DNA from 2 places in the Streptomyces sp. NPDC002795 genome. Region 2 is predicted to be linked to the other one. Evidence: predicted binding sites of a transcription regulator. Region 2 holds the regulator's gene; the other holds the start of a gene.
What was found. The regulator HrcA, encoded in region 2, represses chaperone genes, less so after heat shock. The targets are predictions, from matches to a motif close to TTNGCACTCNGNNNNNCNGAGTGCNAA.
Positions count from the first base shown of each region.

Region 1: a site for HrcA is predicted at 1,733-1,759, ahead of groES (co-chaperone GroES). Genes of this name have one in related genera too.

Region 1 is NZ_JBIAQB010000002.1:511,772-515,177, reverse strand. Features, by position in the region: gene ACFYWS_RS06855 (methyltransferase domain-containing protein) at 1-35, opposite strand, end outside; gene ACFYWS_RS06850 (polysaccharide deacetylase family protein) at 118-1,068, shown strand; gene ACFYWS_RS06845 (polysaccharide deacetylase family protein) at 1,065-1,700, shown strand; gene groES (co-chaperone GroES) at 1,903-2,211, shown strand; gene groL (chaperonin GroEL) at 2,330-3,406, shown strand, end outside.
Region 2 is NZ_JBIAQB010000006.1:280,824-284,229, forward strand. Features, by position in the region: gene ACFYWS_RS19975 (MBL fold metallo-hydrolase) at 1-637, opposite strand, end outside; gene hrcA (heat-inducible transcriptional repressor HrcA) at 770-1,786, shown strand; gene dnaJ (molecular chaperone DnaJ) at 1,787-2,923, shown strand; gene ACFYWS_RS19990 (nitronate monooxygenase) at 3,103-3,406, shown strand, end outside.

The DNA.
Region 1 (3,406 bases), on a different contig from region 2:
GCGGCGGGCGAAGGGGAGGAGCTCACCCGGCCCATTGTGGGCCAGGCGGGCGACGGTGCGCGCCAGGCCGCGGTGTCTGCCCGGGAACGGGTCCGTGAGCTGCCAGGATCCGGCGCCATGCAACTAGTACGACAAAACGAAAAAAGCGTCCGAAAGTTGGTCAGGAGGAGACGCGGTGTCCGTCTCCTGGGCGCGTTGCTCGCCGCCTCCGCCCTCGCCACAGGATGCGCGGCCGGCGGCGACGCCGAGCCCGTGAAACCGGCCCCCGGCCAGCAAGCGCACAAGGGCCTCCAGGCTCCTCCCGCGCGGGCCCTCGACTCGTACGCGGAGAAGCTGCGCGCCCAGCGGGCCGCGCTCGTCGCGGCGACCAAGCGCTGGGGCCTCGCCGACGTGCCGCTCACCGCCCCGCGCCCGCCGGCGAAGAAGCCGGTCATCGAGGCGCGGAAGGGCTTCGAGGTCGACGGCCAGAAGGAACTCGGCCTGCCGCCCGTGTTCACGACGATCCCGACCAAGGACAAGGTCGTCTTCCTCACCATCGACGACGGGGCCGAGAAGGACCCGCGGTTCCTGAAGATGATGAGCGAGCTGCGGATCCCGTACACGGCCTTCCTGACCGACGCCGAGGTCAGGCCCGAGTACGGCTACTTCAAGAAGATGCAGGCCCGCGGCATCACCCTCAACAACCACACGCTCCACCACCCGTTCCTGCCCGGCCTGTCGTACGCGCGGCAGAAGCAGGAGATCTGCGGGATGCAGAACGTCATCGCGGAGAAGTACGGCAAGCGGCCCACGCTCTTCCGCCCGCCCTTCGGCGACTACAACCAGAACACCCTGCGCGCCGCCAAGGCATGCGGCATCGAGTACGTCCCGATCTGGAACGCCGAGGCGTTCGTGGACCGCATGGACTACCGCGAGTGGGACCGCAGCATCCATCCGGGCGACATCCTGCTCACGCACTTCAGGGGCCGCGAGGACTGGAAGGGCACGATGCCCGACATGATCCGGAACCTCATGAAGTACCTCACCGACAGGGGCTACTCGGTGGCGCGCCTGGAGGACTACCTGTGACACCGCGCAGGCCGTGGGCGCGGCCGCTCGGCTGCGCCCTGGCCGCCATCCTGCTCACCGGATGCGCGCGGGAGGCCGCCCCGCCACCGCGGCCTGCGGCGGGCGCCGAGGCGGCGGTCCCGCCGGTCGTCTCCCGCATCCCCACCAGCGACAAGGTGGTCTTCCTCGCGTACGAGGACGGGGCCGGGCGGGACCCCCGCTTCGTCGACCTGGTCCGCGACCGACGCCTCCCGGTCTCGCTGTTCCTCGCGGGCGCGGGCCCGGGCGTGGGCCGCCTCGGCGAACTGAGCGCCCTGGGTGCCCGGGTGCAGAACCGCACCCTCACCCACGCCCTCCTGCCCGGCCTCGGACACGTGGAGCAGCACGCCGAGATCTGCGGCCAGCGCGACCGCGTCGAGGCCCGCTTCGGGGCGGCGCCCCGCCTGTTCCATCCGCCCCGGGGCGCGTACGACGCGAACACGCTCCAGGCGGCGGCCGAGTGCGGCGTCGACGCGATCGTCCTGTGGCGCGATCCGGCGGGGCGGCTGCGACCCGGCGACATCCTCGGGGCGCGGGCGGAGACCACCCCGGGTCTCCTGCGCCGTATCGAGGCCGAGGGGTACGAGGTGGCGGCCCTGGAGGACTACCTGTGAGCCGCCGGTCCACCGATCAGCGACGGAGTCGATTAGCAGTCCGCTTGACCGAGTGCTAATCGCGGTCATAGTCTCGGCCCTGGCACTCACCACTGGAGAGTGCCAACAGCGACGGGCAGGTCCGGCACCCGCGACGACGGATCCACCTGGTCGCCACCCCAGACTGTTAACCCCGTAGATCTCCGAAGGGGGAGACCGGATCGTGACGACCACCAGCTCCAAGGTTGCCATTAAGCCGCTCGAGGACCGCATTGTGGTCCAGCCGCTCGACGCCGAGCAGACCACGGCCTCCGGCCTGGTCATTCCGGACACCGCGAAGGAGAAGCCCCAGGAGGGTGCTGTCCTCGCCGTGGGCCCGGGCCGCTTCGAGAACGGCGAGCGCCTGCCGCTCGACGTCAAGGTCGGCGACGTCGTGCTGTACAGCAAGTACGGCGGCACCGAGGTGAAGTACAACGGCGACGAGTACCTCGTCCTCTCGGCTCGCGACGTGCTCGCGATCGTCGAGAAGTAATTCACCCAAGCTTTTCCAGCTTCACCGAAGCAGAATGCTTTGAGCTGCGCCCCTGGCCCCCGCTGAGAATGCCGGGTGCGAGGGGCGCGGTTCGTTTCGAGAGGACTGATTCAGCTCCATGGCGAAGATCCTGAAGTTCGACGAGGACGCCCGTCGCGCCCTCGAGCGCGGCGTCAACAAGCTTGCCGACACGGTCAAGGTGACGATCGGCCCCAAGGGCCGCAACGTCGTCATCGACAAGAAGTTCGGCGCCCCCACCATCACCAACGACGGCGTCACGATCGCCCGCGAGGTCGAGGTCGAGGACCCGTACGAGAACCTCGGCGCGCAGCTGGTGAAGGAGGTGGCGACCAAGACCAACGACATCGCGGGTGACGGTACGACCACCGCCACCGTGCTCGCCCAGGCCCTGGTCAAGGAAGGCCTGCGCAACGTTGCCGCCGGTGCCTCCCCGGCCGCCCTGAAGAAGGGCATCGACGCCGCGGTCAAGGCCGTGTCCGAGGACCTCCTCGCGACCGCCCGCCCGATCGACGACAAGTCCGACATCGCGGCCGTCGCCGGTCTGTCCGCCCAGGACAACCAGGTCGGCGAGCTCATCGCCGAGGCGATGGACAAGGTCGGCAAGGACGGTGTCATCACCGTCGAGGAGTCCAACACCTTCGGCCTGGACCTCGAGTTCACCGAGGGCATGGCCTTCGACAAGGGCTACCTGTCCCCGTACTTCGTCACCGACCAGGAGCGTATGGAGGCCGTCCTCGACGACCCGTACATCCTGATCCACCAGGGCAAGATCGGCTCGATCCAGGACATGCTCCCGCTCCTGGAGAAGGTCATCCAGAACGGTGGCTCCAAGCCGCTCCTGATCATCGCCGAGGACGTCGAGGGCGAGGCCCTGTCGACCCTGGTCGTGAACAAGATCCGCGGCACGTTCAACGCCGTGGCCGTGAAGGCCCCCGGCTTCGGTGACCGCCGCAAGGCGATGCTGCAGGACATGGCCACCCTCACCGGTGCCACCGTCATCGCCGAAGAGGTCGGCCTCAAGCTCGACCAGGCCGGTCTCGAGGTGCTGGGTTCCGCTCGCCGCGTGACCATCACCAAGGACGACACGACCATCGTCGACGGCTCCGGCAAGTCCGAGGACGTCAAGGGCCGCGTCAACCAGATCAAGGCCGAGATCGAGAACACGGACTCGGAC
Region 2 (3,406 bases):
CGAGGTCGAGGAGACGACTCAGCGCCGCGGGCCAGTGGCCGGGCGCCGCGTCCGGGCCCGCCTGCGGTTCGCCCGACTCCTCCACCAGGTCGCCGCAGAAGACGATCTCCGGGCTTCCGGGGACGAGCACCGCCATGTCGTGGCCGCTGTGCGCCGGGCCGATGTTCGCGAGCAGCACCGTCAGGCCGCCGCCCAGGTCGAGCGTCCACTCGCCGCACACCCGGTGCGGCGGAGTGACGAGGATGTCGACCGCCTCGGCCGCCGAGTCCGGATCGATCCCGTGCCGCACGGCGTCGGCGCGCAGAGCCTCGGCGCCGCGCTCGAAGAGGGCGTCGATGCCCACCGCCCCGTACACCTCGACCCCCGCGAACGCGGCCGTGCCGAGCACGTGGTCGAAGTGCGGGTGGGTCAGTGCGACATGGGTCACTCTCCGGTGCGCCCCGAGGAGCGCACGGGTGTCCGCGCGCAGCCGGGCGCCTTCATGGAGTGAGGATCCGGTGTCGATCAAGAGCGCCGCGTCTTCACCGACGACGAGGCCGCTCGTGCAGTCGAGCCCTGGCAGCCGCACGCGCCCCACATTCGGCGCGAGCCCCTCCCAACCCGCCGAGACCCAATCAATACGCTGCGCGAACTCCATACCCCGACGCTAGCGCCCTTGCCGGGCCCGTACCCACCGGCCGTACACTGAGCCGGGGACGATTGGCACTCGCCCACAGGGAGTGCCAAAGCAAGACGATCGCAGCGACTGTTTCTGGAGGTGTGTGCGCCGATGCTCAATGAACGCAGGCTCGAAGTGCTGCGCGCCATCGTCCAGGACTACGTCGGCACCGAGGAGCCCGTCGGCTCCAAGGCGCTCACCGAGCGGCACCAGCTCGGGGTCTCGCCGGCGACCGTGCGCAACGACATGGCGGCCCTGGAGGACGAGGGATTCATCGCCCAGCCGCACACCAGTGCCGGGCGCATCCCCACCGACAAGGGCTACCGCCTCTTCGTCGACAAGCTCACCGCCGTGAAGCCGATGGCCGCTCCCGAGCGGCGCGCCATCCAGAACTTCCTGGACGGCGCCGTCGATCTCGACGACGTCGTCGGACGCACCGTGCGGCTGCTCGCGCAGCTGACGCGGCAGGTGGCGATCGTCCAGTACCCGTCCCTGACCCGCTCCACCGTGCGCCATGTCGAGCTGCTGTCGCTCGCGCCCGCCCGTCTGATGCTCGTACTGATCACGGACACCGGGCGCGTGGAGCAGCGGATGATCGACTGCCCGGCGCCGTTCGGCGAGACATCCCTGGCGGATCTGCGGGCCCGGCTGAACAGCCGCGTCGCGGGCCGCAGGTTCGCCGACGTGCCGCAGCTGGTGCAGGACCTGCCGGAGGCCTTCGAGCAGGAGGACCGGGGCACGGTCACCACGGTGCTCTCCACTCTCCTCGAGACACTCGTCGAGGAGACCGAGGAGCGGCTGATGATCGGCGGAACGGCCAACATCACCCGCTTCGGACATGACTTTCCCCTCACCATCCGGCCCGTTCTGGAGGCACTTGAGGAGCAGGTCGTGCTCCTCAAGTTGCTTGGTGAGGTGGGAGATTCGGGCATGGCCGTACGTATCGGTCACGAGAATGCCCATGAGGGACTCAACTCCACATCCGTGGTGTCGGTCGGCTACGGTTCGGGCGGCGAGGCAGTGGCCAAGCTCGGCGTGGTCGGCCCGACCCGCATGGATTACCCGGGAACGATGGGAGCAGTACGCGCAGTGGCACGTTACGTCGGACAGATCCTGGCGGAGTCGTAAGTGGCCACGGACTACTACGCCGTACTAGGCGTGCGCCGAGACGCTTCCCAGGACGAAATCAAGAAGGCCTTCCGAAGGCTGGCGCGTGAGCTTCACCCGGATGTGAATCCGGACCCGAAGACTCAGGAGCGCTTCAAGGAGATCAACGCCGCATACGAGGTGCTCTCCGACCCGCAGAAGAAGCAGGTCTACGACCTGGGGGGCGACCCCCTGTCGCAGTCCGGCGGCGGTGGCGCCGGCGGCTTCGGGCAGGGCGGGTTCGGGAACTTCTCGGACATCATGGATGCCTTCTTCGGCACGGCGTCGCAGCGCGGACCCCGGTCCCGTACGCGCCGTGGCCAGGACGCCATGATCCGCCTCGAGATCGAGCTGGACGAGGCCGCCTTCGGCACCACCAAGGACATCCAGGTCGACACGGCTGTGGTCTGTACGACCTGCAGCGGTGAGGGCGCCGCGCCCGGCACCTCCGCGCAGACCTGCGACATGTGTCGCGGGCGCGGTGAGGTCTCGCAGGTGACGCGGTCCTTCCTCGGCCAGGTCATGACCTCGCGGCCGTGCCCGCAGTGCCAGGGCTTCGGGACCGTCGTCCCGACGCCGTGCCCGGAGTGTGCCGGTGACGGCCGCATCCGGTCGCGTCGCACCCTCACGGTGAAGATCCCGGCCGGTGTGGACAACGGCACGCGGATCCAGCTCGCGGGCGAGGGCGAGGTCGGCCCCGGCGGCGGCCCCGCCGGTGACCTCTACGTGGAGATCCACGAACTCCCGCACCCGACCTTCCAGCGGCGCGGCGACGATCTGCACTGCACGGTCACGATCCCGATGACGGCGGCGGCCCTCGGCACGAAGGTGCCGCTGGAGACGCTCGACGGCACGGAGGAGATCGACATCCGGCCGGGCACGCAGTCCGGCCAGTCGGTTCCGCTGCACGGGCGCGGTATCACCCATCTGCGGGGCGGCGGCCGTGGCGACCTCATCGTGCACGTCGAGGTCCTGACACCGCAGAAGCTCGACGTCGAGCAGGAGCGGGTGCTGCGCGAGCTGGCGAAGCTGCGTGGCGAGGAGCGGCCCACGGGTCAGTTCCAGCCGGGCCAGCAGGGTCTTTTCTCCCGCCTGAAGGACGCGTTCAACGGCCGTTGAGCAGCAGGTGTACGCCGCACCGGCGTTACGGCCTCGGGGCTCCGCCCCGGACCCCGCGCCTCAATCGCCGGCGGGGCTTGAAATATCAAGCCCCGCCGGCGATTGGTCTTTCCAGCCCCTGCGGCGATTGAGCAGCGGCCCGATTCGGCCGGTCGCGGGCGACATGGCACGATGCGGTCATGTCCTCCGCACTGACCGATCTCTGCCCGCTTCCGATCGTGCAGGCCCCCATGGCGGGCGGCGCTTCGCACCCCGCGTTGGTCGCCGCCGTGGCCGAGGCGGGCGGGCTCGGGTTTCTCGCCGCCGGGTACAAAACGGCCGACGGGATGTACCAGGAGATCAAACAGGTGCGGGCGCTGACCGGCAGGCCCATCGGCGTCAACCTCTTCATGCCGCAGACCGAGCACGCGGACCCGGCCACCGTCGAGGTGTACCGCAACCAGCTCGCGGGCGAGGCCGCCTGGTACCGCACGCCGCTCGGCG